2 regions of the Streptomyces sp. NBC_01454 genome follow, and region 2 is predicted to be linked to the other one. Evidence: riboswitches for the same ligand, from Rfam matches in the RefSeq annotation. Region 2 holds a riboswitch; the other holds the start of a gene.

Region 1 (15,510 bases), 4.8 Mb from region 2:
TCGTCGCCGGATCTGGTGAAGTGCGCCCGGCGGCCGTTCACCCGCACCGAGTCGACCGTCAGCTTCTGCAGGTCGAGGTCGAAGGCGGAGAGGTTCTGGGTGGCCCTGGCGGTGAGCGTGGTGCGGCCGTCGAGGCGGCCGCTGGTGGGGTGGTAGCTGACGCCCAGGTCGTAATGCAGGGCGTCGAAGCCGCCGTTGCCCATCTTGGGGAAGTACGGGTCCCCGGCACCGGCGGCACCGGCGGACGCGCCGGGCGCCGCGGCGATCGAGGCGGTCGCTGCCACCGCGGTGGCCAGGGCGAGCCACCGGGAGGTGCGGCGCGCAGAACGGGAGAGTGCCATGAGCCATCCCTTTCGGACACACGGATGAAGATCGAACAACCGTGCCGACTCTGCACCCTCCCGTTGTCCTTCGCCCAGGACTTTGCCAACTCCAGGTGCTATTCGCCGGTTGAGGACCCGTTGCCGCGGTCCCCGTCCGCCGGAGCGGCGGCGGTCGCCGGGTCACCGGCGTTCTCCGGGTGGTGGCAGGCCACCTGGTGCCCGGTGCGCAGCGCGACCAGCGGCGGCTCGGTGGTGGTGCACACCTCGGTCGCCTTCCAGCAGCGGGTACGGAAACGGCAGCCGGAGGGCGGGTTGATCGGCGAGGGCACATCGCCCTTGAGCAGGATCCGGTCGCGCTGGGTACGCCGCTTGGGATCGGGCACCGGCACCGCGGACAGCAGCGCCTTGGTGTACGGGTGCATCGGCGACTCGTAGAGCGTCTTGCGGTCGCTCAACTCCACGATCTTGCCGAGGTACATCACCGCGATCCGGTCCGAGACGTGCCGGATGACCGAGAGGTCGTGGGCGATGATGACGTAGGTCAGGCCCAGTTCCTCCTGGAGGTCGTCCATGAGGTTGACGACCTGCGCCTGGATGGACACGTCCAGCGCGGAGACCGGCTCGTCGGCGACGACCAGCTTGGGCTTGAGCGCCAGGGCGCGGGCGATGCCGATGCGCTGGCGCTGGCCGCCGGAGAACTCGTGCGGATAGCGGTTGTAGTGCTCCGGGCTCAGGCCCACCAGCTCCAGCAGCCGCTGCACCTCCTTCTTCAGCCCGCCCTCGGGCTCGACGCCCTGGAGGCGGAAGGGGGTGGAGACGATGCCGCCGATGGTGTGCCGCGGGTTCAGCGAACCGTACGGATCCTGGAAGATCATCTGAACGTCGCGGCGCATCGGCCGCAGCTTGCCGGGCGACAGATGGGTGATGTCCCGGCCCTGGAACTCGATGGTGCCGCCGGTCGGTTCGTCGAGCCGGGTGATCAGCCGGCCCATGGTCGACTTGCCGCACCCGGACTCCCCGACGACGCCCAGCGTCTCCCCGGGCCGTACGTCGAAGTCGATGCCGTCGACCGCCTGCACCGCCCCGGCCTGCCGCTTGAGCAGCCCCTTGGTGATCGGGAAGTGCCGCACCAGACCGCGCACCCGCAGCAGCGGCGCGGCGTCCGGGGAGGCCTCGGCGGAGCGCTCCGCCGGGGTCTCCCGCTTCTGGAGCGGGATCTTCTTGCTCTGGTCGTCCGTCGTCTCGGTCACAGCTTCGGCGCAATCTCTTCGGTCCAGATACGCTCCCGCTCCTCCTGCGGCAGGTGGCAGGCGGAGAAGTGCCCGCCGCCGGCCTCGCGCAGCTCGGGACGGACCGTACGGGTCAGGTTGTCCTTGGGGACGTCGGCGTACGGGCAGCGGGGGTTGAAGGCACAGCCGGACGGGACGTTGATCAGGCTGGGCGGGGAGCCCTTCACCGGGATCAGCCGCTCCGTCTGGTCGCGGTCGATGCGTGGCATGGAGCCGAGCAGTCCCCAGGTGTAGGGGTGGCGGGGCGCGGAGAAGATCTTCTCGGCCGGGCCGCGCTCGACGCACCGTCCGCCGTACATCACCAGCAGATCGTCGGCGAGTTCGGCGACCACCCCGAGGTCGTGGGTGATGAGGACGACCGCCGAGCCGAACTCCTTCTGCAGGTCGCGGATCAGGTCCAGGATCTGCGCCTGGACGGTGACGTCCAGGGCGGTGGTCGGCTCGTCCGCGATCAGCAGCTCGGGGTTGTTGACCAGCGCCATCGCGATCATGGCGCGCTGGCGCATCCCGCCGGAGAACTGGTGCGGATGGTCGTCGACCCGCTTGTCGGGCTGCGGGATGCCGACCCGGTCGAGCATCTCGATCGCCCGCTTGCGCGCGGTCTTCTTGTTCACGTCGTGGTGGACGCGGTATGCCTCGACGATCTGGTTGCCGACCGAGTAGAAGGGGTGCAGCGCGGACAGCGGATCCTGGAAGATCATCGCCATCTCGCGGCCGCGCAGCCGGCGTACCTCGTCCGGGTCGGCGGAGACCAGCTCCTTGCCGTCGAGCCAGATCTCACCGGACATGGTCACCTTGCTGCGCTGCCGGCGCGAGGCGCGGTGCAGACCCATGACGGCGAGCGAGGTCACCGACTTCCCGGAGCCGGACTCGCCGACGATCCCGAGCGTCTTGCCCTTCTCCAGGCTGAAGGTCAGCCCGTCGACGGACTTCACCAGCCCGTCGTCGGTGGGGAAGTGCACCTTCAGATCGCGCACGTCGAGGAAGGCCGCGTCCCGCGGTGCCTTCCCGGGCGCTTCGGCGGCGGCCGGGGCGGCTGCGGCCTCGGCCCTGTCCTCGGAGGAGTCGGTCACGAGAGCCTCACCCGCGGGTCGACGGCGGCGTACAGAACGTCCACCACCAGGTTGCATATGACGATGAAGAACGCGGCGAGCAGGGTGACGCCGAGGATGTTGGGCAGGTCGTTGGCGTTGATCGCCTCGACGGCGAAGGCGCCGACTCCCTTGAGCGAGAAGACCTGTTCGGTGATCAGCGCGCCGCCGAGCAGCAGGCCCAGGTCCATGCCGAAGACCGTGATGATCGGGGTGAGCGCGGCCCGCAGACCGTGCCGGACGACCACCTCGCGCTCCCGCAGGCCCTTGGCGCGGGCGGTGCGGATGTAGTCCTCGCTCAGCGTCTCCAGCATGCCCGCTCTGGTGAGCCGGGCGTAAAGCGCGGAGTAGAGGAAGGCCAGGGTCACCCAGGGCAGGACCAGGGTCCGGGCCCACAGGAACGGATCCTGCAGGAGCGGCACATAGTCGCTGCGCTCGAAGATCGGCCACTGGTAGGTGAACAGGGCCAGCGCCAGGGCGCCGGTGAAGAACATCGGGAGGGAGACGCCCGCCAGCGCGACGGTCATGGCCATCCGGTCGAAGAACGAGCCGGGGCGCAGCGCGGAGAGCACACCGGTGGCGACACCGGAGACCACCCACAGCACGGCCGCGCCGGCGGCCAGTGAGAGGGTCACCGGGAGCCGGTTCTGGATCTCCGGCCAGACCTCGATATGGGTCTTGAAGGAGTAACCGAAGCACGGCACATGACACTTGGCCGCTTCCGGACCGAACTTGTAGTCGACGCCGGCGAAGATGCCCTTGAGGAAGTCCCAGTACTGCTCGAACACGGGCTTGTCCAGGCCGAGGTTCTTCTTCACCGCCGCGATGTCCGCGGGCGTGGGGGCCTTTCCGATGTACTGCTGGGCAAGCTGGTCGGTGGTCTGCCCGGCCAGCTTCGGCAGCAGGAAGAAGATGCCGAAGGTGACCGCGCTGACGATCAGCAGCAGGACCACTGCGCTGATCAACCTGCGGATGAGGTACGAGAACACGGGGCGCGGCGTCGGCGCCGCGGGCCGGACCGGGCCGGCCCGCGGACACCAATGCCTTCACCTGCCTTCCGGGGCTGCTACTTCTTGACGCCGATGTTGAGGTAGTCGTACTGACCGCTGAAGGCCGAGGTGGACACCAGGTTGGTGGCCTTGGGCGAGCGGTACATCAGGACCTTGAAGTAGGTGAGCGGAACCAGCGCCGCCTGCTCCATCGCCTTCTTGTCGATCTCGGCGTAGGCCTTCTCGCGGGCCGCCTTGTCGGGGTTGGCGATGGCGCTGTCGAGCAGCTTGTTGATCGCCGGGTCGTCCAGCTCCGAGAGGTTGGTGTTGCCGGACTGGCTGATCGCCTTGCCGTTCAGGATCTGCTGGAGGTAGCCGTAGCCGGTCGGGAAGTCCGAGCCCCACTGCATCATGATCAGGCCGGCGTTGTTCTTCTTGTTGAACTTCGGCACACCGGCGTAGTCCGAGAAGTACTTGCTGGTCGGGTACGACTGGATCTTGGCGGTGACACCGATCTTCTTCAGCGAGTCGATGATCGAGGTGGCCGCGTCGACCTCGTCCTGGCGGTCGTTGCGGGCCAGGATCGTGGTCGTGGTCTTGCCGGCGCCGCACGCGGCCCAGTGCTTCTTGGCCTCGGCGAGGTCCAGCTTGTCGCCGGCGTACTTCTGCGGATACAGGTCGTACTTCTGGTAGCCGTCGATGTCGGTCGGCAGGACCGTGGAGGCCACGTCACCGCGGATCGGGCCGCCGAGCGAGGTCTGGACGGCCTTCTTGTCGATCGCGTACTCGACGGCCTTGCGGCACTCCAGATTGTCGAACGGCTTCACCTTGGTGTCGATCGCCGTGTAGACGAGGCGCTGGCCGAGCGCGTTGTCGGTGTTGGCCTTCTCCTTGGCGTCGGTCAGCAGCTGGGCCTGCGTCTGTCCGTCGACCCCGCGGCCGGCCAGGTCCACCAGGGTGTTGCCCGACTGGAGGTCCTTGTCGATGGTCGACTGGGCGACCTTCAGATTCAGGACGATCTTGTCCGGCAGCTGCTTGCGCAGCGGGTCAGTCTTCGCGGACCACTGCGGGTTGCGCACCAGGGTGAGCTGCTTGCCCTCGTCGTAGCTCTGGAACTTGTACGAACCGGTGGACATCACCGCCTTGGTGTAGTCCGCGCCCTTGTCCTTGGCCTGCGGGACCGGCGCGGTCTGTGGGGCGCTGACCAGGTAGTCGAACTCGGCGAACGGCTTCTTGAGGTGGAAGACGACCGTCTGCGCGTCGGGGGTCTCGATGGACTTCAGCCCGGCCTTGCCCTTGTCCTTGTAGGGACCCTTGTAGCCGCCGTCGTTGTCCTTGAGGAACTGCTGGAAGTAGTTCGGGCCCAGCGAGAGGGTGTCACGCGCGAAGTTGCTGCGCTCGACGGCGTACTTGACGTCCTGCGAGGTGACCGCGGAACCGTCCTCGTACTTGACGCCCTTGCGGAGCTTGTACGTCCAGGTCTTGCCGCCGTCGCTGGACTTGCCCATCGACTCGGCGAGGTCCGGGGCCAGCTCGTTCCCCTTGGCGCCGGGGCCCGGCTTGAAGGTGGTCAGCGGGCGCGCGTAGAGCCGGCTGAAGTTGTAGATGAAGGCGTAGTAGGTGTTGCCCGGGTCGAACGACTCGGGGGCGTCACTGAGTGCGTAGGTGACCGTGCCCCCCTTCGCGTCCGAGGCATTGACGACGCCCTTGGTGGCGGCGTTCGCCTCGCCCGAACCGCTTGCCGAGTCCTTGCCCCCGCTGCAGCCGGCCAGCAAAAGGCCCGCACTGGTGATGGCCGCAACCGCCGCGACCGGAACTGACCTTCGCATGATGGTCGGTGCCCCTTCGTTCGTCGAGAAAGGTCAACATCAAAACGTCAAAATGCCGTGGAGAGAGGTGAGCGGGCGCCCCGCGCCGCCGTCAGCGGCTGCGCGGGTCCAGCGCGTCCCGCAGACCGTCACCGAGCAGGTTGAAGGCGAGCACGGTGACGAAGATCGCGAGGCCGGGGACGATCATGTACTGGGGGTCGACCTCGTAGTACTTGACCGCCTGGTTGAGCATGCCGCCCCAGGACGCCTGGGGCGGCTGGATACCGACGCCCAGGAAGCTCAGGGCCGCCTCGAAGAGGATGTTGGAGGGGATCAGCAGGGTGGAGTAGACGATGATCGGCCCCACCAGGTTGGGCAGCAGTTCCCGGAAGAGGATGAACGGCCCGCGGGCGCCCATGCCACGGGCGGCGTCGACGAATTCACGCTCCCGCAGCGAGAGCGTCTGGGCCCGCACGATGCGCCCCATGTACGGCCAGTTGAAGAAGCCGATCACGAAGATCAGCACCGAGATGTGCAGCGGCAGGCCCTCCAGGCCGAAGGCGCCGCCCTGCAGCGAGGCGGAGATCGCGATGGCGAACAGCAGCAGCGGGAAGGCCAGGAAGACATCCATCATCCGGCTGATGAAGGCGTCCACCCGCCCGCGGTAGAAGCCGGCGACGACCCCGAGGACGGTGCCGAGGGCGACCGACAGCAGCGTGGCGCCGAACGCCACGATCAGCGACACCCAGGAGCCCTCCAGGATCCGGGCGAGCAGATCACGGCCGAACTTCGGGTCCACACCGAGCGGATGGTCCGCACTCATCCCACCCAAGTCCCCCTTGGGAAGGGTGGTGTTGGGGTCGATCAGCGCCTGGTGGGGGCTGTCGGGGTCGAGTCCCAGCAGGGCCTGGAGGGGCCGGGAGAAAGCGGCGACGAGGATGAGCAGGATGACAACGATGGCACCGGCCACGGCGACCTTGTCCCGCCGGAAGCGCAACCAGGCGATCTGACCGAGCGAGCGCCCCTCGATCCGCTGTGCTTCCACGCCCTTCAGCACCGCTTCCGGCTGCGCCTGGGCAGCCGCCCCGGTGGTCTCGATCGGTGCGGTCACGGTGCCTTGACCCCTCTCGGCCGGCGGTGCCGGCCCACATCCCTGCCGCGAGAGCGGCCTGCTTCACATCACTGGTGCAAGTCCTGCGGATGTCCCGGAAGTTCGCACGGCGGATTTCGGGGATTCGCGTGACGTCGTGCGGGATGACACTCGCACAAGGAACCGAGGTCCTCTGCTGCCGGAGTCTTCATCCGAGTTGCGATCACTCACCAGACCCGGTCGGGAAAGGATGCGTAACTGTGATGGTCCGCGGCTGCCCGTTATACGGACATCGGCGCGGTGTGAGCGGGGCGCACCACCGCGGGAAAGGGCCTCAACCGCGGGGCATACCAGGAGAATTCACCCGGAAAAGCACCGGTACCGGCGCCGGGAGAGGTCCGTACGGAGAGGTCCGTACGGAGAGGTCGGTACGGAGAGGTCAGTACGGGCGCGGGTAGCCGTAGCCGGGGGACGGGGCCGGAGGCTGCTGCTGGACGTAGCCGTCACGGTCGAAGAAGGGGCGCGTGGAGGCCCGCATCCACAGGGCGACCGGGTCGTAGTCGTCGTTCATCGCGACCGTGGAGACCGGCAGGCCGTCCGGCACCGCGCCGATCGACTGCTGGATCATCAACCGCACCGAATCCACCGCGTGCTGACCGGTGTCGTACAGATCCAGACCGATCGCCAGATAAGGGGCGCCGAGCGCGGGCTGTACCCAGGCCCGGCGCAGCGACCGGACGGCGGGCGTCCGGTGGGCGTTCTGCGCGAGCAGCGCGTAGAACTGCGGGATGTCGATGACCGGCTCGGTGATCCGCAGCGGTCCGGCGGGCAGCCGGTCGAGGCCGCCGGCGATCCGGCGCAGGTCCAGCCAGGGGATGCCCACGCCGCCCCCGGGGGCGTGCGGGTTCAGCCACAGACCCCAGCGGTCGGGGAAGAGCGCGGCGGCGATCTCGGGGCCGGTGACCACTTCGTGGTCGCGGTTCCAGCCGGAGGCGGCGAGTTCGGGCGCCGAGGTCACACAGGGGGCATAACCGAGGCCGTCGACCTCCATGTTGCCGTACTGCGCGTCGGGCGAACCGGCCCGCCCCTGCCAGAGCAGCATCCAGACCTGGCCCGCGGCGAGCGCGTGCAGCAGCGCCTCATAGGCGTCGTAACGGCCGGGCGAGACCTGCTGGAGCAGCTGCTCCAGCGCTCCGGCCGCCGTCGGCCCCTGATGCGCACCCGCGCTCACGTGGTCCGTCCCTTCAGTCAGCAGGGCACGTTAGGGGTGCGCCCGCCCGTCATCCAACCAGCTTACGAGTGGTCCCGGGAGTAGAAGGGCCGCACACGCTCCAGCATCCAGTCGGCGACCGGGTCCCCCTGGGCGAGATCGAGCATGACGAGCTGCACGGGCCAGGGCACCGGCACGGCGCCGAGCGCACGTCCAAGGGCTGACAGTACCGCCTCACGAGCCGTGCCGTCGTGCAGTGCGGCGGGGTCGGCCACGACCTGGACACCGACGAACAACGCGGGCGTGTCGCCCTCGATGCTGGCCAGGGCACGCCGGGCACTCAGGACAATTCCGGCGGCGGAGAACTCCAGTCCGGCGGAGGCGAGGAAGTCCACCGGCTCCTCCTGCCAGTCCGGCTCGAAGAGCCGCACCCGGCCGCCGCTCGGCAGGCCGTCCCCGCCCTGCGCTCCGCCGCGGCACAGCGCGAAGACCGCGGCCGGCGGCAGCGGGACGCCTATCGTGCCCTCGGGGTTGACGACGATGCCGACCTGCGGCGGCAGCCCGCGGGCGAACTCCAGGGCCGGGGCGACGGTGAAGGACATGTGCGAGCCGACCGCCCGCAGGAATTCCTGCTCGGAGCTGTAGACCGGGACATATGGCGCGCCGCCCATCTCGACGGTGGGCAGATCGAGTCCGCGGGCACCGGGGCCCGCGCTCTGCGGGCCGCCGCCGTTGGGCAGCGGCACCCACACCCGGCTGCGCCCCAGGACCTCGACGATCCGGCCGCCCGCACCCGGATGCCCGACCGCGGCGGCCAGGACCTCTTCGAGTTCGTTAGCCGGCCACGCCAGCTGCGGTATCCCCTGTTCCGGCAATGTCATCTCAACCCACCCGTTCCCAACCACGCCTTCTGGAAAAAGACCCTAGACGAGATGGCGGGCGGTGAAACCTGCGGGGCGGGTCCGATCTCGCTCAGCCGAAGCCCACCGTCTCCAGGGCGTTCGCCGCACGCCGGTCGAGAAGGACCGCCGAGCCGACCCCGGAGGGCAGGTGGGCCGCCTCCGCCGCGCCGAGCAGCCGGCCCACCGCCCCGCGGTGCCGCGCGAAGGCGTACCCCGACACCCCGCGCCCACGGGCCTCCTGGCCGGAGCGCGCCACCTCCGGCGGCACATCGAGCAGCACCAGATGCAGCCCGCGGCCGCCGCGCAGCGCCGTCCGGGCGAGCCAGCCGCGCACCCACGCCAGCGTCCCGCAGTCGTGCACCACCACGCTGTCGCCGGAGCGCAACGCGCGGCGCAGCGCCAGATAGTGGGCGACCCGGACCAGCGGGCGGTAGAGGGCGTAGGGCAGCCGGCGCAGCCTGCCGCGCTCCCACCGTTCGCGTACGTCCTGCGAATCGATGCGGTGGACCAGGGCGCCGCGCCCGTCCAGCGGCGGCACCACACGGTGCATCAGGGTGCTCTTGCCGCTGCCCGGCAGCCCGGAGACCACCACCAGATCGCCCGCCGGGAACCGCAGCTCCACCGCGCCCCGCGCCCGCCCCGCGCCCCGCAGATCCACGACCCCGGCGCGGCGGCCGGGCCGCAGGACCGTGCGCCGCGCCCGCCCGCCGCGGGACACGGCGGCGGCCCCCGCCACGGCGCCGGGACGCACGGCCCCGGCAGACACGGCCCTGGCGGGCACGACCCCCGAAGTGGCACCGCATGCCGCTTCTCCGTGCACCGTGATCACCCTCCCCGTCCGGTTCTGTTCCGGTTCGAGTCCGTCCCGTACCCGCAGAGTGTCAAGAAAAGGTAATGCCCATCAAGGTGGTTCCCCGATCCGCCCACGTCATGGGCGGGGCACCCACAGGGGCTCCTGTATCCGGCGAACCCGTGCAATGATGTGGCCGCCAGGTGCACCATGCGTCTCACTTGTGCACCGCCAACTCCATACCGGCCGCTTGAACCCGCGCGGGAGAGTCCCCGGCCGCCATGGGCGGGGCGCCGAAGGAGCAAGTCCTCCCTTGAATCTCTCAGGCCCCTATACCGCGCGGGCTAGGCAGATCTGAAAAGCGAGCCACCGCCCGGTTCATGGGATGGCTCCACCCAAGGTGCAAACCGGGTCCGTTCGCGGGATCCCGGTGAACCTCTCAGGTTCCGATGACAGATGGGGAGAACGTCCTCTCACCCATGCCTGGGAGCCCAGAACCATGACTGATGCCCCCCGCCGTACCGCGCTGGATGCCACCCACCGTGCACTCGGCGCGACCATGACCGACTTCGCCGGCTGGGACATGCCGCTGCGCTACAGCAGCGAGCGCGAGGAGCACCTCGCCGTCCGTACCCGCGCCGGCCTCTTCGACCTCTCCCACATGGGCGAGATCACCGTCACCGGCCCGCAGGCCGCCGATCTCCTCGACTACGCGCTGGTGGGCAACATCGGCGGCGTCAAGACCGGCCGCGCCCGCTACACCATGATCTGTGAGGCCGAGGGCGGCATCCTCGACGACCTGATCGTCTACCGCCTGGCCGACCAGGAGTACATGGTCGTCGCCAACGCCTCCAACGCCCAGGTGGTCCTGGACGCGCTGACCGCACGGGCGGGCGGCTTCGACGCCGCGATCCGCGACGACCGGGACGCCTACGCGCTGCTCGCGGTGCAGGGACCGGAGTCCCCCGGCATCCTCAAGGCGCTGACCGACGCCGACCTGGACGGCCTGAAGTACTACGCGGGGCTGCCCGGCACGGTCGCCGGCGTCGAGGCACTGATCGCCCGTACCGGCTACACCGGCGAGGACGGCTTCGAGCTGTTCGTGCGGCCGGCGGACGCGGTCGCCCTGTGGGAGGCGCTGTCCGCGGCCGGCAAGGACGCCGGGCTGGTGCCCTGCGGTCTGTCCTGCCGCGACACGCTGCGCCTGGAGGCGGGCATGCCGCTGTACGGGCACGAGCTGACCACCGCGACCACGCCGTTCGACGCGGGCCTGGGCCGGGTCGTGAAGTTCGAGAAGACCAGCAACAACGGTGACTTCATCGGCCGCGCCGCGCTGGCCGCGGCCGCCGAGCGCGCCGAGGCGAACCCGCCACGCAAGCTGGTCGGTCTGATCGCCGGGGGCCGCCGGGTGCCGCGCGCCGGATACCGGGTCGTCACCGCCGACGGCACGGTCATCGGTGAGGTCACCTCCGGGGCGCCCTCCCCCACCCTGGGCAAGCCGGTCGCCATCGCCTATGTCGACGCGGCCTACGCCACACCGGGCACCGAGGGTGTCTGCGTGGACATCCGTGGAAGCCATGAGCCGTACGAGGTCACCGCGCTGCCGTTCTACAAGCGGCAGAAGTAGCGGCGCGCTCCCCCGGGAGCCGACCACGGCGCGCGCCCGCGCGTCTCACTGTGCAAGACCCTCCCCCGGCCGCGCGCCAGGGGCGACCCCCTTTCACGACCACACCCTCGCGTACAGGAGAATCGAGCCATGAGCAACCCCCAGCAGCTGCGCTACAGCAAGGAGCACGAGTGGCTGTCGGGCGCCGAGGACGGCGTCTCGACGGTCGGCATCACCGAGCACGCGGCCAACGCGCTCGGCGACGTCGTCTTCGTGCAGCTCCCCGAGGTCGGTGCCACGGTCGCGGCGGGCGAGACCTGCGGCGAGCTGGAGTCGACCAAGTCGGTCAGCGATCTCTACTCGCCCGTCGACGGGGAGATCGCCGAGATCAACGAGGACGTCGTCAACGACCCCTCGCTGGTGAACTCCGCCCCGTTCGAGGGTGGTTGGCTGTTCAAGGTGAAGACCAGCGGTGAGCCGGCCGAGCTGCTCTCGGCCGACGAGTACGCCGCCTTCATCCAGAGCTGAGCCGCCGGCTCCCCGTCCGCCCCCGCCCGAGCGGAAGCCCCCCGGCCGCTGCGTCCGGCCGGACCCCGATCGCGCCCCTGACTCCCCCAGGAAGACTCATGTCGCTTCTGAACAGCTCCCTCCATGAGCTCGACCCCGATGTCGCCGCCGCCGTCGACGCCGAACTCCACCGTCAGCAGTCCACCCTCGAAATGATCGCGTCGGAGAACTTCGCCCCCGTCGCCGTCATGGAGGCCCAGGGCTCCGTCCTGACCAACAAGTACGCCGAGGGCTACCCCGGCCGCCGCTACTACGGCGGCTGTGAGCACGTCGATGTGGTCGAGCAGATCGCCATCGACCGCATCAAGGCGCTCTTCGGCGCCGAGGCCGCCAACGTCCAGCCGCACTCCGGCGCACAGGCCAACGCCGCCGCCATGTTCGCCCTGATCAAGCCGGGCGACACCATCCTGGGTCTCAACCTCGCCCACGGCGGGCACCTGACCCACGGCATGAAGATCAACTTCTCCGGCAAGCTCTACCACGTGGTGCCCTACCACGTCGACGAGAAGACCAACCTGGTCGACATGGAGGAGGTCGAGCGCCTCGCCAAGGAGCACCGCCCCAAGCTGATCGTGGCCGGCTGGTCCGCCTACCCCCGCCAGCTCGATTTCGCCGCGTTCCGCCGGATCGCCGACGAGGTCGGTGCCTACCTCATGGTCGACATGGCGCACTTCGCCGGCCTGGTCGCCGCCGGTCTGCACCCCAACCCGGTGCCGCACGCCCACGTGGTGACCACCACCACCCACAAGACCCTGGGCGGCCCGCGCGGCGGCGTCATCCTCTCCACCCAGGACCTGGCCAAGAAGATCAACTCCGCGGTCTTCCCCGGCCAGCAGGGCGGTCCCCTCGAGCACGTGATCGCCGCCAAGGCCGTCTCCTTCAAGCTCGCCGCCTCCGACGACTTCAAGGAGCGCCAGCAGCGCACCCTCGACGGCGCCCGGATCCTCGCCGAGCGCCTGGTCCAGGACGACGTCAGGCAGCACGGCGTCTCCGTGCTGTCCGGCGGCACCGACGTGCACCTGGTCCTGGTCGACCTGCGCGACAGCGAGCTGAACGGGCAGGAGGCCGAGGACCGTCTCCACGAGGTCGGCATCACCGTCAACCGCAACGCCATCCCCAACGACCCGCGGCCGCCGATGGTGACCTCGGGTCTGCGTATCGGCACCCCGGCGCTGGCCACCCGCGGCTTCACCGCCGACGACTTCCGCGAGGTCGCCGACATCATCGCCGAGGCCCTCAAGCCCGCCTACGACGCCGACGCCCTCAAGGCCCGGGTCACGGCCCTGGCCGACAAGCACCCCCTCTACCCGTCGCTGTGACGCGTCTCATGCGCTGACCTCCCCGGCCCGCCCTCGCCGGCGGGCCGGGGGGCGACGGGACGGGACGGAGGCCGACGGCTCGGTGGAGCCCGGGGCCACCACCCCGGGCTCACGCCCCGCCCCTCTCCGCCCCCTTGCCCTCCTTCTCTCCCCTCTCCCCCTTCGCCCCCTTCTCTCCGTTCTCCCCCTTCGCCCCCTCTCTCCGTTCTGCGGAATTCCGGGGTGTCCGGCGCCCTGACCGGCCTCCCGGTCCTGCCCCGGCCGACCGACCCCGCCTCCGCGTCCCGGCCGGCCCACCACCGGGGCTCCGACGGCCGGCAGCCGTGCGGGGCCCGGCATCCACCGCGGCTCCGCATCCCTCCCGACACCGGCTGTTACCTCCGGCGACGGATACCCGCCGGCTTCCGTCCGGAGGCAGCGCGTCCGGTCCGCGTTACGCTCGACAATCGGCGCAGAAACGTACCTCCTGCTCCATTGCTCCACCGTCCACCACGAGCAGACAAGGGAGTCCGCCCCCGTGGCCATCTCCGTCTTCGACCTCTTCTCCATCGGCATCGGCCCCTCCAGCTCCCACACCGTCGGCCCCATGCGCGCCGCGCGGATGTTCGTCGGACGGCTCAAGAAGGACGGCCTGCTCGCCCAGACGGTCAGCGTGCGCGCCGAACTCTTCGGCTCCCTGGGTGCCACCGGCCACGGCCACGGCACCCCCAAGGCCGTCCTCCTCGGCCTGGAGGGCCACTCCCCCCGCACCGTCGACGTCGAGACCGCCGACGACGAGGTGGAGCGCATCCGCACCACCAAGCGCCTGCGGCTGCTGGGCGCAGAAATAGGCGGCGCCCACGAGATCGACTTCGATGAGTCGTCGGAGCTGATCCTGCACCGCCGCCGCGCCCTGCCCTACCACGCCAACGGCATGACCCTCTTCGCCTACGACGGCACCGGCGCCCCGCTGCTGGAGAAGACGTACTACTCCGTGGGCGGCGGCTTCGTCGTCGACGAGGACGCCGTCGCGGGCGAAAACCCGATCGTGCCCGACGACACCGCCCTGACCCACCCCTTCCGCACCGGCGACGAGCTGCTGCGGCTCTCCCGCGACACCGGGCTGTCGATCTCCGCCCTGATGCTCCAGAACGAGAAGGCCTGGCGCACCGAGGACGAGATCCGCACCGGGCTGCTGGAGATCTGGCAGGTCATGCAGTCCTGTGTCACCCGCGGTATGAGCCGTGAGGGCATCCTGCCCGGCGGCCTGAAGGTCCGCCGCCGCGCCGCCCACTCCGCCCGCCAGCTGCGCTCCGAGGGCGACCACAGCGCCCGCGCCATGGAGTGGACCACGCTCTACGCGATGGCCGTGAACGAGGAGAACGCGGCCGGCGGCCGGGTGGTGACCGCCCCCACCAACGGCGCGGCCGGCATCATCCCCGCCGTTCTGCACTACTACGTCAACTTCGTGCCGGGCGCCGACGAGGAGGGCGTCGTCCGCTTCCTGCTCGCGGCCGGCGCGATCGGCATGCTCTTCAAGGAGAACGCCTCGATCTCCGGCGCCGAGGTCGGCTGCCAGGGCGAGGTCGGCTCCGCCTGCTCGATGGCCGCCGGCGGCCTGGCCGAGGTCCTCGGCGGCTCGCCCGCCCAGGTCGAGAACGCCGCGGAGATCGGCATGGAGCACAACCTGGGGCTGACCTGTGACCCCGTCGGCGGTCTGGTCCAGATCCCGTGCATCGAGCGCAACGGCATGGCCGCCGTCAAGGCCGTCACCGCCGCCCGCATGGCCCTGCGCGGCGACGGCCACCACCACGTCTCCCTCGACAAGGTCATCAAGACCATGAAGGACACCGGCGCCGACATGAGCGTCAAGTACAAGGAGACGGCGCGGGGCGGGCTCGCGGTGAACATCATCGAGTGCTGAGTTGTAGGCCCTGAGCAGCGCGCTTGTGTTTTTGGGCGCTGGTCAGGGCCTTCCCTGCTCGCACCGCGGAAAGTCCCGCACACGTCCCCGGGACCAGGTGAAAGCCCATGGGCGTCGCGCTCTTTCAGGACCGGTGGGTGGCAACCCAGGCCGCGACCTGAGCGCGTGAGGTGAAGCCCATCTTGGTCAGGATGCGGTCCACGTGCCCTTCCGCGGTGCGTCGGGAAATGGTCAGCCGGGCCGCGATCTCCTTGTTGGTCATGCCCTCGGCGACCAGGTCGGCGACTTCTCGCTCGCGGCGGGTCAGGGGCGCGGACGCCTCCTGGGCGGGCGGCGGTGGACCGGACGAAGACGAGTCGTGCAGTGCGTAGGCGACGGCTTGCTCCAGGGTCAGCGCTCGGCCCGCTCGGGTGGCGGCGTCGAATGCGGCGGCGTCCAGTGCCTTGCGCAGCTGTGCCTCGAACTTCTGGTGGCCCGTCTGGAGATGGCCCAGTCCGGTGAGCGTCGATCCGGCGACCTGCCATGCCGCGTCGGCCGCGCCCATCAGCGTCGCGGCACGTTCGTGGAGTCCCGCGGCGGCCGCGCACCACCCCAGTACCTCCAGGCACTGAGCCACTCCGCAC
Region 2 (15,510 bases):
CGGGGAGCGTCCTGTCCCATCGGACCCTGACCGGTCCCGCCGAAGTGCGACGACCGGCCCTGTGCGGCTCATCGAAGCCGGGTCACCGCAGAGGGGCTTGTGAAGCAGCCCGCGTACGATTGGCTTCGTGCCCCGCCATCCGAAGAGGCCCCGTCGGCTCATCGCCGACGGGCGTGCCTATCTGTGGACACTCAGCCACAGCCACGGCGTGGCGGACAGCGGCCGGTCCTGCTGCGAGACCGTCACGCTGTACCCGCAGCCGGCCGGCAGCAGCGGCTCACTGCGCATCGTCTTCCCGGCGGGCCCGGGCCGCTATGTCCCGGGCGGGGCTCCCCTGGGCTCCGGTGACGTGGGATACGTCCTGGGCGCCTGCCTGAACCTGCACGAACCCGGCGCCGTCCGGGCCCTGCTCGACGCGGCGTCGGCCCGCGGGTGGCGGCCGGAGGCGCGGCGGGTGGTGAAGATCGACGGCTGGTCCCTGCTGGAAGCGGCAGCCGCCGCACGGGCCGGGACCGGCCCGTGCGGGCCGACAGTCACTTGATGCGGGGGCCGCGGGCCGCAGCCCCCGAGCGGATCGGGTGGGCTACCTCGGGCTGATCGTGACCCGGTAGGTGGCTCCGGCCCTGCCGTGGGTGCACACGCTGACGGTCTGGCCGTGGTCGTCCCAACTGGCCTTGCTGCCTTGGACATCGACGCGGTAGCCGCCCGGGTACGTGTCCCTGGGCACGGTGATCAGGGTGGGCCCCTCTGCGTTGTCGCGGGTGCGGAAGGTGAGCGTGTAGATGCGGGTAGCCGGGTCGTATGCGAACGTGAGCGGGTTGCCCGCGACGGCCCGCGCATACGGCTGGACGAGCAGCTGGGCGTTGGGCTTCGCGGCGCCCTTCTGGTCGAGGAAGCAGTAGCCGCCGCCCCGGCACCACTGCCACCACGTCCAGCCACTGGAGAAGCGGTCCAGGGAGGCCGTCATGTCGGTGACGAACTGGCTTGCGTGCGGAACGTAGGGGTTGCCGCCCCACTCCCCCACGATCACCGGCATGCGGTGACGGGTCGGGTAGTCGCTGATCGCGGCCTCGTAGGCGGGGATGAAGGTGCCGTTGGGGTCGTAGTCGGCGCCGGTTTCCATCGCGGTCTCGTAGAAGTGCGGCGCGTAGCCGGCGTGCGGGTCGTCGATGTGGCCCATCCGGGTGGGGACGCCGACACCGACGATGACAGTTGGTTCGACGAATACCCACGACCTGTGGTCGACCAGGCGGATCGCCCGGGCAAGGCGGTTCCACAGCTCGGTGAGCTCGGTGGCCTCGAAGCGGGCCGCGGCAGAGGGGAGGTCTTCGCCCTCGAGGAACTTCGCGAACGGCTCATTCATCAGGTCGTAGCCGAGCAGCGCCGGGTGCCGGCCCAGGGCGGAGGCGACCGTCATCCACATGCGCGCGTGCGCGGCGCGGAGGTCGGCGTCCTTGTACAGGTGGTCAAAGGCGGTCTGTACGGATGGCTCGAAGTACTCGGAGAACCAGTCGTCGGGTATCTGCGAGAACGGCAACCCCTCGTCGCGGGTGGCCCAGTCGGGGATGCCGCGGGAGCCGAAGTGGGGGCCGTATACGTCCTGGTGGGCGTCGAGGATGACCTTGATGTGGTAGCGGCTGGCCCAGTCGAGGATGCGGCGCATCTTGGTGAGGTAGCCGCGGTCGTAGTGCCCCGGGGTGGGTTCGAGATCGTCCCAGAAGAACGCGAGGCGCGCGAGGTTGAAGCCCCGGGCGGCCATGTCTTTGAGGTCGCTTTCATGGATGTCGGCGAACGCGTGGGTGCCTCGGCTGCTCTTGTCGGCGAGGTTGAAGCCGCGCCACTGGAGCGCGCGGCCCTGGCCGTCGGCGATGAAGGTGCGCTCACCGACCGTGACCCGGTCGGGGGCGCGGTCGGGGTGGGCCTGGGCCTGCGCGGGGAGGACGCCGAGCAGGAGGGCGGCCACGGCGAGGGCGGCGGGGGCGACACGGGAGATCAAGCGCATGCAGGAGACCCTTTCGAGGGTGGCTGCTTGGGCGACGTGCTACCGGCCGGTCGGATGCTACTGGCGGGTGGGTTGAGTGCACAGGAGTTCGCGGAGGTTGGCGGGAGTTGGCCGGAGTTGGCGGGGCTTCCCCACCGGCTCGCCGAACTGGTGCGGCAAATCCCGCCTCGACCGTCTCGCGCTCCTGACGGGGACGGCCGCCGGCGCGCCGCACCGGACCCGTCCAGTTCTCTCGGATTGGCCTTGGCCTGCGGCTTTGCGGCACCTCTACGCTCGCGGGCATGAGGATTCGTATCGTCGACGCTTTCAGCACGCGTCCGTTCACCGGCAACCCCGCGGGAGTCGTGCTCCTCGACTCCGGTGCCTTTCCCGATACCGCCTGGCTTCAGCAGGTCGCCACCGAGGTCAATCTCTCCGAGACCGCCTTCGCCCACCCGCTGCCCCGGGGCGGCGACGCCGACTGGGCGCTGCGCTGGCTCACCCCCGCCGCCGAGGTGAACATGTGCGGGCACGCCACTCTGGCCACCGCGCATGTCCTGCACACCACGGGTACGGCCACCGGCACGGTCCGCTTCCGCACCCGCAGCGGGGTACTGACCACCACGGCCGACCCCGACGGGGCAATCACCATGGACTTCCCGACCGCTCCGCTCACCCCCGTCGAGGTGCCGCCGGCCGTCGCGGAGGCGCTGGGCTGCGAGATCCGCTCCGCGTACGACACCGGCCCCGATGTCGGGGACCTGCTGGTCGAACTCGCCGATGAGAAAACCGTCCGCGCCCTGTCGCCCGACCTCAAGGCGCTGGCCGGGCACGGCGGCCGCGGCGTGATCGCCACGGCGCGCGCGGAAGACCCCGCCGGCGGCCATGACTTCGTCTCGCGCTGTTTCTTCCCCGCGGTGGGCATCGACGAGGACCCGGTCACCGGCAGCGCGCACACCGCGCTCGCACCGTTCTGGTCGGCGCGCCTGGGCCGGGCCGCGCTGATCGGTCTGCAGGGCGCCGCCCGTAGTGGCCACGTACGGACCGAGCTGCGCGGCGACCGGACGCTGCTGACCGGCTCGGCGGTCACGGTCATCGACGGCGAGCTGCTGGTCACCGGCTGAGCGGGCGCACGCGCCGGAGGGTTCGGGAGGCGCGGCAGGCACCTGTGGTGCCGCCGCGTCACACCCGTCTCACCCCGTCGGCAGCCACCCCACCCGGCCCGCGAGCACCGCGTAGCCCACGAACGCCACGATGTCGATCAGGGCGTGCGCGGCGACCAGCGGCCCGACCCGGCCCCACCGCCGGTAGAGCAGGACGAACAGCACGCCCATCACCATGTTGCCGAAGAAGCCGCCGATGCCCTGGTAGAGGTGGTAAGAACCGCGCAGCACCGCGCTGGCCGCGAGCGCCGCCATCGGCGCCCAGCCCAACTGGCCCAGTCTGCGCAGCAGATATCCGACGACCACGACCTCCTCCAGGACGGCGTTCTGCACCGCGGAGGCGATCAGGACCGGAATCTTCCACCACACCTCGGGCAGAGCCTCGGGCACCACCGTCAGATTCGCTCCGGCCGCCCGCGCGCCCAGGTAGAGCAGCAGCCCGCTGCCGCCGATGACGGCCGCGACCCCCACCCCACGACTCAGGTCGAAGCCGGGCCGACGGCGGTCGAAGCCGATCGCCCGCAGCCCGCCGGCCCGCTCCCGCAGCAACAGGTGCGCCACCAGCACCACGGGCACCAGCGCCGTCGCGATCCCGAACAGCTGCCAGGCCAGATCGAGCCACGGCCGGCCGGGCGCATGGGAGGCATTGAGCGTCGCCGCCTGGTGCTTGAGGCCGCCCGGCTTGGTCACCGACCCGAGGAAGCTGATGAGCGCCGACAGCGCGCTGGCACCCAGCGAGAGCGCCAGCACGATCAGCGTCTCGCTCCGCAGGATGCTCCGGGACGGCGCCCCGTCCGTCCCCGTACCGGCACCTTGGCCCGGAACATCCGCATCGGCCACGGGACTTGTATCCGACTGCACGCTTCCTCCACTTCCGCATTACCGCCGCTTCGTCACCACCGCCCCGCTAGGGTCTCGACAGCAGGTACGAAGATCGCGCGCGACAGGCCGGGGAAGGCGCCCTCCGCAGGGCGTGCTTCCCTCTCTCCCCCTCGCGTGCCGATCGAGCCCGAGCAGGAGAGGCGCTACCGCAAGGGGACAACACAGCTTGCCCGACGGCTTCGCACCGGCGATCACGGGGTCCCGCCCGCCGGCCCGCCGGCGCACTCTCGTCCTCGCCTGCGGCCTCGCGCTCGCCGTCGTGGCGGGCTCGGTCGTGGCGCTGCGCAGCGGTCTGCTCCCGTTCGGCGGGCCCTGCGACGGCAACTCGACGCGGCTGGCGGTGGCCACCGCGCCCGATATCGCCCCGGCGCTCGAACGGTGGCCCGGACGGCCCGCGACGGTGCGATACGCACCGACGGCGCATGTCTGGACGTCGAGATCACCGCACGCGCCGCCCATGACCTCGCCGACGCCTTCGCCCAGCGGCCGGCCGACCCCGAATTCCAGGTCTGGATACCGGATTCCAGCCTGTGGACAGCTCGCGTCGGCGCCGAGCGCGGCACCCCCTGACCATCGCCGCCACCCTCGCCTCGTCCCCGGTCGTGCTGGGCGCCGTCCCCACGGCCGCCACGTCCCTGGGCTGGCCGGCCAGGACCTACCGCTGGGCGGAACTGACCCGGGCCGCGGCCTCGGCCGGCGCGCTGCGGCTGGGCATCGCCGACCCGGCCCGCAGCGCCACCGGGCTGCTCGCGCCGGCCCGCACCGGCGCCGCCGACGGCACGGAAGGCGCCCCCGGCACCCGGGCCGCCGCGGCCGCGAAACTCCTCCACCAGCGGGTCGCGGACGGCGACAGAGCGGTGACGGCCACCCTTCCGCGGGACGGCTCGGCCGCCGCCCGGAAGAATCCGCGCCGCAACCGCTCGCTGCTGCTGTCCGAGCCGGCGGCGTACGCCCACAACACCGCGTCGGCCGGCAGCCCCCGTCTCGACCTGTTCTACCCGCGGGACGGCGCGGCCCGCCTCGACTACCCCTACGTCCTGGTCGACGATGAGGAGATGGGACCCGGGCAGAGCCGCGCCGCCAACCGCTTCATGACCCTGCTGGGTGAGGCCGAAGGGCAGCGCGTTCTGCGGGCACACGGCTTCGGGGACGGCAACGGCAGCGCCGACCCCACCGTGGTCCGCAGGGCCGGCGGCCACGCACCCCAGCCCGCCTCCGCCGGCCCCGCCGATCCGCCGACGGGCAAGGAACTCCAGGCGCTGATGGGCATGTGGACGGTCACCGTGCAGAGCACCCGGCTCACCACGGTCGTGGACGCCTCGGCCTCGATGGGCACCCCGGTCCCGGGCCGGGGCGGCCGGACCCGGATGGAACTCGCCAGGAACGCGCTGCTCCGGACGCTGGCCACCTGCACGCCCGACGACGAGTTCGGGCTGTGGACGTTCGCCACCTTCCTGGACGGCGCCAGCGACTACACCGAGGTGTCACCCACCGGCCGCCTCGGCGACCGGGTCACCGGCGGCGGCACCCACCGCGACACGCTCACCGCCGCACTCCACTCGCTGACCCCGGTGGCCCGCAGCGGCGCCGGCCTGTACGACACCACACTCGCTGCCTACGAGCAGGCCCGCGCGACGTATGCGAGCGGGAAGGTCAACGCGCTGGTCCTCGTCACCGACGGCGCCCACGACGACGCGGGCAGCATCGGCCTCGGCTCCCTGGTCGCCCGGCTGACGCGTCTCGCCGACCCCGAGCGGCCGGTGCCGCTGATCGCCCTCGGGCTCGGTCCGGACGCCGACCTCTCCGCGCTGGACCGCATCGTGGCCGCGACCGGCCGCTCGGCCCACCGGGTCGACGACCCGTCGCAGATCCAGCGGGTGATCCTCAAGCCGTCGTCACCGCGGGCGGCAAGGGACCCCGCTGAGCCCGCCCCCCCGCTCGCCCTCCCGCTCCGCTATGCCCCCTCGGTCGCCGCCTGCCGCGGCCCCGGCACGGCGGACCGCCCGCCGACCGCCCAGGCGACCGGCCAGGTGTGCACCGGTGTCCCGGTGTGCATCAGCTCGCCGTAGCGCCGGGTCATCGCGGCGAGCGCGGCATCCCGGTCCAGGCCCTGACGCCGGGCGTGATGGAAGGCCGCGGCCTGCCAGGACGCCCCGTTCACCCGTCGCCGGCAGCGCTCCTCGATGATGCCGAGGTAGTGGTCACGGTCGGCCGGCTCCACTCCCCAGGCATCCAGCCCCCGGGCGGCCAGCGGCAGCAGCTCCGTACGCACCAGCCGTACGGCCGGGATGCCGGTGAGGCCACCGGCCCGCCCGGGACGGGGCCAGTCCAGGGTGGCGTCGATGCCGTGCCGGCAGGCCACGTCGAAGTTGCGGGCCGCGGCGGCGAACGGCAGCCGGCTCCACACGGGGCGCGGCTCCTCGGCCAGGGTCCGCACCAGTCCGTAGTAGAAGGCGGTGTTGGCGATGACGTCGTCGACGGTGGGGCCGGCCGGCAGCACGCGGTTCTCGACTCGCAGGTGCGCGACACCGTCGGCGACCGCGTAGACGGGACGGTTCCAGCGGTAGACGGTGCCGTTGTGCAGCGACAGCTCGGCCAGGTCGGGCACCCCGCCCTCCTCGAGGACCCGCAGCGGCTCCTGCGGCCCGCACACCGGCAGCAGCGGCGGGAAGTACCGCAGGTTCTCCTCGAACAGGTCGTATGCGGAGTCGATCCAGCGCTCGCCGAACCAGGTACGGGGACGCACCCCCTGGGCCTGCAACTCCGGCGAGCGGGTGTCGGTGGCCTGCTGGAACACCGGCGGCCGGGACTCCCGCCACAGCTCACGGCCGAAGAGGAACGGCGAGTTCGCACCGACCGCCACCTGCACCGCGGCGATGGCCTGGGCCGCGTTCCAGACGGCGGCGAAGCGGCCCGGTGTCACCTGGAGGTGCAGCTGGACCGACGTACAGGCGGCCTCCGGCGCGATCGAGGGCGAGCGGGAGACCAGATGCTCCACACCCCGGATGTCGAGGGCGAAGTCCTCCCCCCGGGCCGCCCGCATCTGGTCGTTGAGCAGGACGTAGCGGTCGTTCTCGGAGAGGCTGGCGGCCGTGAGGTCGTTGGCGTGCAGGGTCGGCAGAATGCCGATCATCACGATCCTGGCGGCGACCTCGCGGGCTTTTCGTTCCGCATAGGCGAGGCCCGTACGGAGTTCCTCGGCGAGCTGGTCCAGCACCCGGCCGCTCAAGCGGTGCGGCAGGATGTTGACCTCGAGATTGCACTGGGCGAGTTCCGTCTGGAAATCACGGCTGGCGATGCGTTCAAGGACTTGAGAGTTCATCATGCGGGGCAGCCCGTCGGCGCCGGCGAGATTGAGTTCGATCTCCAGGCCCATGAGATTTCTGGGCCGGTCGAACCTCTTCTCCCTCAGGAGTCTCTGCAATCCCTCAAGGCACTCGTGGAGCTTTCTTCGATAACGCTCCCGGTCCGCGAGGTCGATCCCGTCCGCGGCGACCTTCTCCCCCATCGAAGGGTCCCTCCTCGAGTGAACGGCCCGCGACCACGGGCTGCTTGGGGCCGTCCCCGGCACCGCCGGGGCTCGCGCTACGGTCGATGATGCCCCGGCAATCTGATCGATAACGCGTCCGGCGCGGGCGGGTAACGATAGGCTCGAAGTGATGCAGCCTCCGGCATGCCCGCCAGGCATATCCGGGCGGCGCGCGCCGCCCGCATTTCTCCGGCGGAAAAAGCCGACGAGATCCGGCCTACCGCGTCGGCCGGGGAATGCAAGGTGGCCGCGGAAACCTCCGTACAAAGCGGCGGAAAACACCTCGCGCAGCGGTCTGGATTTCACCTTGCCGAAAATCCACAAGGCCGCTAGCCGAAACTCTTTCAGAACATACGTCGTATAAACTCCGCTGACGAGGCAGAGACTTGGCGCCCAGTGTCCCGGTGTTTCCACCGGCACGGGGGCACCGCGGCCGACCCCGCCGCGCCGCAGCCCCGGCCGGCCACGCTCTGACCCCGCCCGCAGACAGCGCCGTTTGCACCCGCCGCGCTCCACCGTGTCTCCGAAGTGAGAGGCGACCCACCATGCCGCTGCTCCTCGCCCCTGCCCCTGCGCCCGCCCTGCGCAGCGTCCTCGGCGCCCTCGGCTCCCCCACCGCGGTCCGCGAGGCCCCGGTCTCCGCGCTCCGCACCCATCAGGGGCCGCTCAGCCCCGATCACCCGCTGCCGGTGCACGTCTGGGACGACATCAGCCGGCCCGGCGGCACCCCGCACACCCGACTGGCGGGCTGGCGGTTCCTGGTCCGTGGCGGAGAGCGTGCCGTGGCGACCGCCGAGGCGCGGCTCACCCCGGACGGCTGGACCTTCGCACGCTTCTGCGGCGGCCCCTACGTCGCCGCGACCGAGCAGGCACTCGCCCAGGCCGAGGCCCTCACCGCGCCCCTCCAGCCGCGCCTGCTGTCCGTCCCCGAGCTGTACATGCTCACGCTGTGGCTGCATCACGACACCGCCTCCGACGGCACCGAGGGCCTGCCCGCGGCCGGTGACCTGCTGGTACCGCTGGCACCCGCCCCGCCGGGGATCGCCGCGCACCGCCCGCAGCGCCTCGCCGATCTGCTCCCCCGGCTGACCCTGCGGCTGGCCCCCGCCCCGCTCCTGCGCGAACCCGCCTGACCCCACCCCATCGGCTCCACTCCACCCCCTGCATCGGCTCCCGCCCCACCCGGACACCGGCGCCCGCCGTCCCGCCGGTCCGTGCCCCGTGGCCCCTTCCGGCCACGGGGCACGCTGTCGCGCTCACCCACGCGGACTAGCCCGTGGACGCCACGGCCAACCCTCTTGGGGAAGCGTGCAATTGAGAGCAACCGCCCGCACGGGTGACGCGTCAGTACCGAGTGAGTACCGCTGCCGCGAAATCCCTGCGGAATCCCGTCCGTGGGGCAACACTGGGACCGACCGAAGGAAACGGGGGAGCGGCCATGAACACCTCATCGCGCCGCACGACGACGTTCACCACTCCGCAGCGAAAGACAACTTCCATGTGTCAGCACCAACCGCCCTGCCCGTCAGCGGATTCCACCGACCGGGAGGCCGCCCATCTTGTGGCACACCACCCGGAGCAGGGCTGGAGCCTGCTCTGCAATGGCGTCCTGCTCTTCGAGGACACCGGTGAACTGCTACCGGACGGGCAGGTCATCGCCCCGCACCGCACCCGGGCCACCGCCGCCTGACCGGCGACCGTCCGGCACGCGACACACCAGGGCCCCCGGCACACCTGCCGAGGGCCCTTGATGCTGTCTGCGGGGATCAGCTGTCGTACTCGTCCAGCGGCGGGCAGGAGCAGACGAGGTTACGGTCACCGAAGGCGCCGTCGATGCGGCGCACCGGCGGCCAGTACTTCTCGGCGGCATCGACGCCGGCCGGGAAGACGGCCTCCTCGCGGGTGTAGGGGTGCGTCCAGTCGCCGCTGAGCGTGGCCGCCGTGTGCGGGGCGTTGCGCAGCGGGTTGTCGCCCTTGTCCCACTCCCCCGAGCCGACCTTCTCGATCTCCGCCCGGATGGCGATCATCGCGTCGCAGAAGCGGTCCAGCTCGTCCAGGTCCTCGCTCTCGGTCGGCTCGATCATCAGCGTGCCGGCCACGGGGAAGGACATCGTCGGCGCGTGGAAGCCGTAGTCGATCAGCCGCTTGGCGACGTCGTCGATGCTCACGCCGGTCGCCTTGGTCAGCGGCCGGACGTCGATGATGCACTCGTGGGCGACCAGGCCACCAGGACCGGTGTAGAGCACCGGGTAGTGCGCCTCCAGCCGCTTGGCGATGTAGTTGGCACTCAGGACCGCGACCTGGGTGGCGCGCTTGAGGCCCTCGCCGCCCATCAGCCGGACGTACGCCCAGGAGATCGGCAGGATGCCGGCCGAGCCCCAGGGAGCCGCGGAGATCGGCCCGACGCCCGTCTCGGGGCCCGCGGCGGGCTGCAGCGGGTGGTTGGGCAGATAGGGCGCAAGGTGGGCACGGACGCCGACCGGGCCGACACCGGGGCCGCCGCCGCCGTGCGGGATGCAGAAGGTCTTGTGCAGGTTGAGGTGCGAGACATCGCCGCCGAACCTGCCGGGCTCGGCGAGCCCGACCAGCGCGTTGAGGTTCGCGCCGTCGACGTAGACCTGGCCGCCGGCGTCGTGCACGGCCGCGCAGATCTGGGTGATGTGCTCCTCGAAGACGCCGTGCGTGGAGGGGTAGGTCACCATCAGGACCGCGAGCTCGTCACGGTGCTTCTCGATCTTGGCGTGCAGATCGTCGGCGTCGACCTCGCCGTCCTCGCCGGTCTTGACGACGACGACCTTCATCCCGGCCATCACGGCGCTGGCGGCGTTGGTGCCGTGCGCCGAGGAGGGGATCAGGCACACCGTGCGCTGCTCGTCACCGTTGGCACGGTGGTAGGCGCGGACGGCCAGCAGACCGGCCAGCTCGCCCTGCGAGCCGGCGTTCGGCTGGAGGGAGACCTTGTCGTAGCCGGTGACGATGGCCAGCCGCTCCTCCAGCTCCTGGATGAGCGTGAGGTAGCCCTCGGCCTGGCCGGCGGGCGCGAACGGGTGGAGCTGGCCGAAGGCGGGCCAGGTGACCGGCTCCATCTCCGTGGTGGCGTTCAGCTTCATCGTGCAGGAGCCGAGCGGGATCATGCCGCGGTCCAGCGCGTAGTCCTTGTCGGCGAGGGTGCGCAGGTAGCGCAGCATCGCGGTCTCGGAGCGGTACTGGTGGAACACCGGGTGGCTGAGGTAGTCGTCGCCGCGCAGCAGCGTCTGCGGCAGCGCCTCGGCGACGGCCGCGTCGAGCTCTTCGATGTCGCCCCGCACACCGAAGGCATCCCAGACCCCGGCCAGCTCGGCGCGTCCGGTGGTCTCGTCGCAGGCGATACCGACCAGGTCGGCGTCGACCTGCCGGAGGTTGATCCCGGCCGCGCGGGCGGCGGCGACGACCTCGGCGGCCCGGCCCGGCACCCGCGCGGTCAGGGTGTCGAAGTAGGCGCCGTGCACGGTCTCCACCCCGCCGGCCCGCAGGCCCTCGGCGAGGATGGTCGCGTAGCGGTGGGTGCGGCGGGCGATGGTCCGCAGGCCCTCGGGGCCGTGGTAGACGGCGTACATCCCGGCCATGACGGCGAGCAGCACCTGCGCGGTGCAGATGTTGCTGGTGGCCTTCTCGCGGCGGATGTGCTGCTCACGGGTCTGCAGCGCGAGGCGGTAGGCCTTGTTGCCGTCGGCGTCGACGGAGACGCCCACCAGGCGGCCGGGCAGGCTGCGGGCGAACTGGTCGCGCACGGCCATGAAGCCGGCGTGCGGGCCGCCGAAGCCCATCGGGACGCCGAAGCGCTGGGTGGTGCCGACGGCGATGTCCGCGCCGAGCTCACCGGGCGAGGTCAGCAGCGTCAGGGCCAGCAGATCGGCGGCCACGGTGACGATCGCGCCCAGCTCGTGGGCCTGCTCGATGACGCCGCGCGGGTCGCGGACCGCGCCGGAGGCACCCGGGTACTGCAGCAGCACACCGAAGACACCGCGCTCGGCGACCTCGGCGGGGATCCCCTCGCTCAGGTCCGCGACCACGACCTCCACGCCGGTCGGCTCGGCGCGGGTCCGGATCACGGCGACGGTCTGCGGCAGACAGTCGGCGTCGATCAGGAAGACGCCCTGCTTGACCTTGCCGACCCGGCGGGACAGCGACATGGCCTCGGCCGCGGCGGTGCCCTCGTCCAGCAGGGAGGCGCCGGAGGTGGGCAGCCCGGTCAGCTCGGCGACCATGGTCTGGAAGTTCAGCAGCGCCTCCAGGCGGCCCTGCGAGATCTCCGGCTGGTAAGGCGTGTACGCGGTGTACCAGGCCGGGTTCTCCATCACGTTCCGCAGGATCACCGGCGGGGTGAAGGTGCCGTAGTAGCCGAGTCCGATCATGGACGACAGCACCTGGTTACGGTCCGCGAGGTCGCGCAGCTCCGCCAGGACCTCGGCCTCGGTACGGGCCTGCGGCAGGCCGAGCGCCTCCGTGCTCTTGATCACGTCGGGTACGGCGGTGGCGGTCAGTTCGTCCAGCGAACCGAAACCGACGTGCGCGAGCATCTTCGCCTGCGCCTCGTGGTCGGGACCGATGTGCCGGCGCGCGAAGGGGGTGCCGCTTTCCAGCTCGGTCAAGGAGATGCGATTGGTGGTCATCTGCGGGGGCCTCCTGGTCGGTGCGACCTACGAGGGGCACCACGAGGCGGGTGCCCGGACGGCCCTCCCCCTCTGTCATCTCAACCTGAGAGCTTCACCGGCCCGCGCGAGGCGGCCCGGCTTTCACCGTCGGTGAGGAGGGGTCCCGGAGCTGTGCCTTCCGAGGCCCGCCCTGCTTTCCAGAGTGACCTCGTCCATGCGGTACGTGTGCCTGAGAGATTCCGGGGAGGATTTGCTCCTTCGGCGCCCTGGTCGCGAACGACAAGGACTCTCCCGCACGGGGTCTACGGCCATTCGCCAGCCTACCAGCGCAGCAGTCGAAGGATCCTTCGAGTGGCCAGGGCATGAAATGTGCCGTTTGGTAGTTGTCACAGGGCAGTTGCGACCAATTGGAGGGGCCGTGCAAACCGATATCGATCCCCGGAGCCTGATCGGCCGCAAAGCGTTCGACCGGAACGGCGCGAAAATAGGCACGATCGACGAGGTCTACCTCGACGACGCGACGGGGGAACCGGAGTGGGCGGCCGTGCGCACCGGACTTTTCAGCCGGGACGCGTTCGTCCCCCTCGAGCCCAGCAAAATGGTCGGTGAGGGCCTGCACATTCCCTACGACCGCAAGCTGATCAAGGACGCGCCGGACTTCGGCGTGGGCCGCCATCTCTCCCCCGAGCAAGAACTCCAGCTCTACCACCACTACCGGCTGGATATCTCCTCCCCGACCGATCCGGTGTCCTCACCCGGATCCGGCGACAGCGACTTCGGCAAGATCGCCGGCTCGGACGACTGAGCATCCGCCGGCCCCCCGCCCACCAGCGGCAGGGGCTCCCCCGGCCGCAGCGCCGGGTCCTCGACAGCAAAGGTCCGCACCCTTCCCGGTGCGGACCACGGCGTTTCGAAGCGGATGGTCACTCTCCCCACTCCGCTCCCCTGCACCCAGCCGGCACCGTACTCCTCGTGCACCACGTCCAGGCCCGGGTGCCAGCGCCGCGGCAACTCCTCCTGGGCCTCCTGCGCCCGCCCGCCGCCATCGGCCGGCTCCGCCGCCCCCGCGGCCTCCTCGGCCTCTCGCGCCTCCCGCTCCGTCGCCAGCTGGGCGAACAGATCCTCCTGTGTGAAGTCGGCCAGCCCGCTGACCCCCACGCCCAGCAGCCGCACCCCGCCCGTGGTGTCCACCATCTCCAGCAGCCGCACGGCGGCCTCCCGTATCACCGCCGGGTCATCGGTGGGCCCGCGGAGCGTCTCGGAGCGGGTCAGCGTCGAGAAGTCGTAGTTCCGCACCTTGATCACTACCGTGCGCCCGGAGCGCCCGGCCGCCCGCAGCCGCTGGACACAGCGGTCGGCCAGCCGCAGCATCTCGCTGCGCACCCGGGTCCGGTCGGTCAGATCGACCTCGAAGGTGTCCTCGACCGAGATCGACTTCGCGTCCCGCTCGGCCACCACCGGGCGGTCGTCCCGGCCCAGCGCCATCGCGTACAGCCCGGCGCCGTGCGCCCGGCCCAGCAGCCGGACCAGCTCGGCCTCGCCGGCCTCCGCGGTCTCCGCGACCGTGTGGATCCCGGCCCGGCGCAGCGTCTCGGCCGTGGCCGGACCCACCCCGGGCAACGTCCGCACCGGCAGCGGATCCAGCAGCTCCCGCTCGGTGCCGGGCTCGATCACCACCAGGCCGTCCGGCTTGGCCGCCTCGGACGCGATCTTCGCCAGCATCTTGGCGCCGGCGAGCCCGACCGAGCCGGTCAGCCCCGTGGTGGACCGGATATCGCGCCGCAGCCGCTCCCCCACGGCCCGTACGGCAGCGGTCCGGGCCGGCACCCCGCCGGCCTCCAGATCGACGAACGCCTCGTCCAGGCTGAGCGGCTCCACCAGCGGCGACAGGGCGTGCAGCAGCTCCATCACCGCCTCACTCACCTGGCGGTACAGCGTGAAGCGAGGGGCCAGATAGGCCGCGTTGGGGCACAGCCGGCGCGCCTGGGCCGTGGGCATCGCCGAGCGGACGCCGAACACCCGGGCTTCGTACGAGGCCGTGGAGACCACTCCGCGCACCCCGATCCCGCCGACGACCACGGGCTTGCCCCGCAGACTCGGCTTGGCCGCCTGTTCGGCGGCCGCGAAGAACGCATCCATGTCCAGATGCAGGATCGTCGGCGCAGGTCTCACATCTCCGATGCTGCCCCATGCCACTGACAATCGGCCCGATGCCGGGCCGCGCACCTTGCCGGGGACTCAGCCGGCCCGGTTGCGCCGTCGCGCCAGCTCGTCGTGCGGGTTCTTCCCGATCAGCGTCTCGCCGGTGTCCACACGCTCCCCATGGAGCTGTGACAGCACGCCCTCCACGTCCCGCCACACCACGCCCACGGCGATCCCGAAAACGCCCTGGCCGCCCTGGAGCAGATCCACGACCTGGTCCGGTGAGGTGCACTCGTAGACGGTCGCCCCGTCACTCATCAGCGTCATCCGCGTCAGATCCGCCAGCCCCCGCGCCCGCAGGTGCTGCACGGCGGTGCGGATGTTCTGCAGCGACACCCCGGTGTCCAGCAGCCGCTTGACGATCTTGAGAACCACGACGTCCCGGAAGCTGTACAGCCGCTGGGTGCCGGAGCCGTACGCCGGCCGGATGCTCGGCTCCACCAGGCCGGTACGCGCCCAGTAGTCGAGCTGCCGATAGGTGATGCCCGCTGCCGCACAGGCGGTCGGGCCGCGATAGCCGATGTTCTGCGCCTCGCAGTCCCCCGACACCGCCGCGGCCGGTGCCGGGGCATGGTTCGCTGCCGCGCCCGAGTGGAGCGGCAACGCCCCTTCCGCCGCCATACCGTCGCCGGTGATTGCCACGCCGCCCTCCGTCCTCCACGTCCCGGACGGGACCTGCCATATCGACGGTATGCAGTCACTCGGGGTGCGTCAACGATCGCCGCGCTCGCCACGCCGAGTGATAATCACCCTACGAGTGGTTTCTCGTGACCCGAAACGGGGAACGGCTCATTGTTTGGCCGAAAACAGATGGTTCGACCGGCCGGAATCACTGGCTGTTGGTACCGAAGTCCTCGGGCGAGATCTGGTCGAGGAACTCGCGGAACTTCTCCACCTCGTCCTCCTGCTCGTCCGGGATGGCGATCCCCGCGTCGTCCAGCACACCGTCGGTACCGAAGATCGGCGTACCGGTGCGCAGCGCCAGCGCTATGGCGTCCGACGGACGCGCGCTGACCTCGACTCCGCTCGCGAAGACGAGTTCTGCATAGAAAACCCCCTCGCGCAGATCCGTGATGCGGACCTGCGTCAGTTCCTGGCCCACCGCTTCGAGCACGTCCT

Evidence for each region. A riboswitch is a leader RNA that binds a small molecule or an ion and turns the genes downstream of it on or off. The one in region 2 is predicted to bind glycine.
Region 1: linked by a shared signal. The riboswitch ahead of gcvT (glycine cleavage system aminomethyltransferase GcvT) and the one ahead of gcvP (aminomethyl-transferring glycine dehydrogenase) in region 2 are both predicted to bind glycine.

Annotation. Positions count from the first base shown of each region.
Region 1 covers NZ_CP109460.1:2,467,292-2,482,801, forward strand. The annotation lists gene OIU81_RS10625 (M1 family metallopeptidase) at 1-341, opposite strand, end outside; gene OIU81_RS10630 (ABC transporter ATP-binding protein) at 440-1,573, opposite strand; gene OIU81_RS10635 (ABC transporter ATP-binding protein) at 1,570-2,685, opposite strand; gene OIU81_RS10640 (ABC transporter permease) at 2,682-3,692, opposite strand; gene OIU81_RS10645 (ABC transporter substrate-binding protein) at 3,770-5,521, opposite strand; gene OIU81_RS10650 (ABC transporter permease) at 5,613-6,611, opposite strand; gene OIU81_RS10655 (enhanced serine sensitivity protein SseB C-terminal domain-containing protein) at 7,030-7,821, opposite strand; gene OIU81_RS10660 (enhanced serine sensitivity protein SseB) at 7,884-8,681, opposite strand; gene OIU81_RS10665 (AAA family ATPase) at 8,773-9,468, opposite strand; glycine riboswitch at 9,744-9,840, shown strand; gene gcvT (glycine cleavage system aminomethyltransferase GcvT) at 9,992-11,119, shown strand; gene gcvH (glycine cleavage system protein GcvH) at 11,249-11,626, shown strand; gene glyA (serine hydroxymethyltransferase) at 11,725-12,984, shown strand; gene OIU81_RS10685 (L-serine ammonia-lyase) at 13,502-14,887, shown strand; gene OIU81_RS10690 (ATP-binding protein) at 15,012-15,510, opposite strand, start outside.
Region 2 covers NZ_CP109460.1:7,273,203-7,288,712, reverse strand. The annotation lists gene OIU81_RS32275 (hypothetical protein) at 128-541, shown strand; gene OIU81_RS32270 (cellulase family glycosylhydrolase) at 584-2,002, opposite strand; gene OIU81_RS32265 (PhzF family phenazine biosynthesis protein) at 2,284-3,105, shown strand; gene OIU81_RS32260 (CPBP family intramembrane glutamic endopeptidase) at 3,175-3,984, opposite strand; partial or broken gene OIU81_RS32255 (substrate-binding domain-containing protein) at 4,193-5,950, shown strand; gene OIU81_RS32250 (glutamate-cysteine ligase family protein) at 5,981-7,534, opposite strand; gene OIU81_RS32245 (hypothetical protein) at 8,101-8,688, shown strand; gene OIU81_RS32240 (DUF5999 family protein) at 9,054-9,245, shown strand; gene gcvP (aminomethyl-transferring glycine dehydrogenase) at 9,322-12,207, opposite strand; glycine riboswitch at 12,397-12,493, opposite strand; gene OIU81_RS32230 (PRC-barrel domain-containing protein) at 12,608-12,994, shown strand; gene OIU81_RS32225 (DNA polymerase IV) at 12,901-14,361, opposite strand; gene OIU81_RS32220 (MerR family transcriptional regulator) at 14,428-15,033, opposite strand; gene OIU81_RS32215 (bifunctional nuclease family protein) at 15,221-15,510, opposite strand, start outside.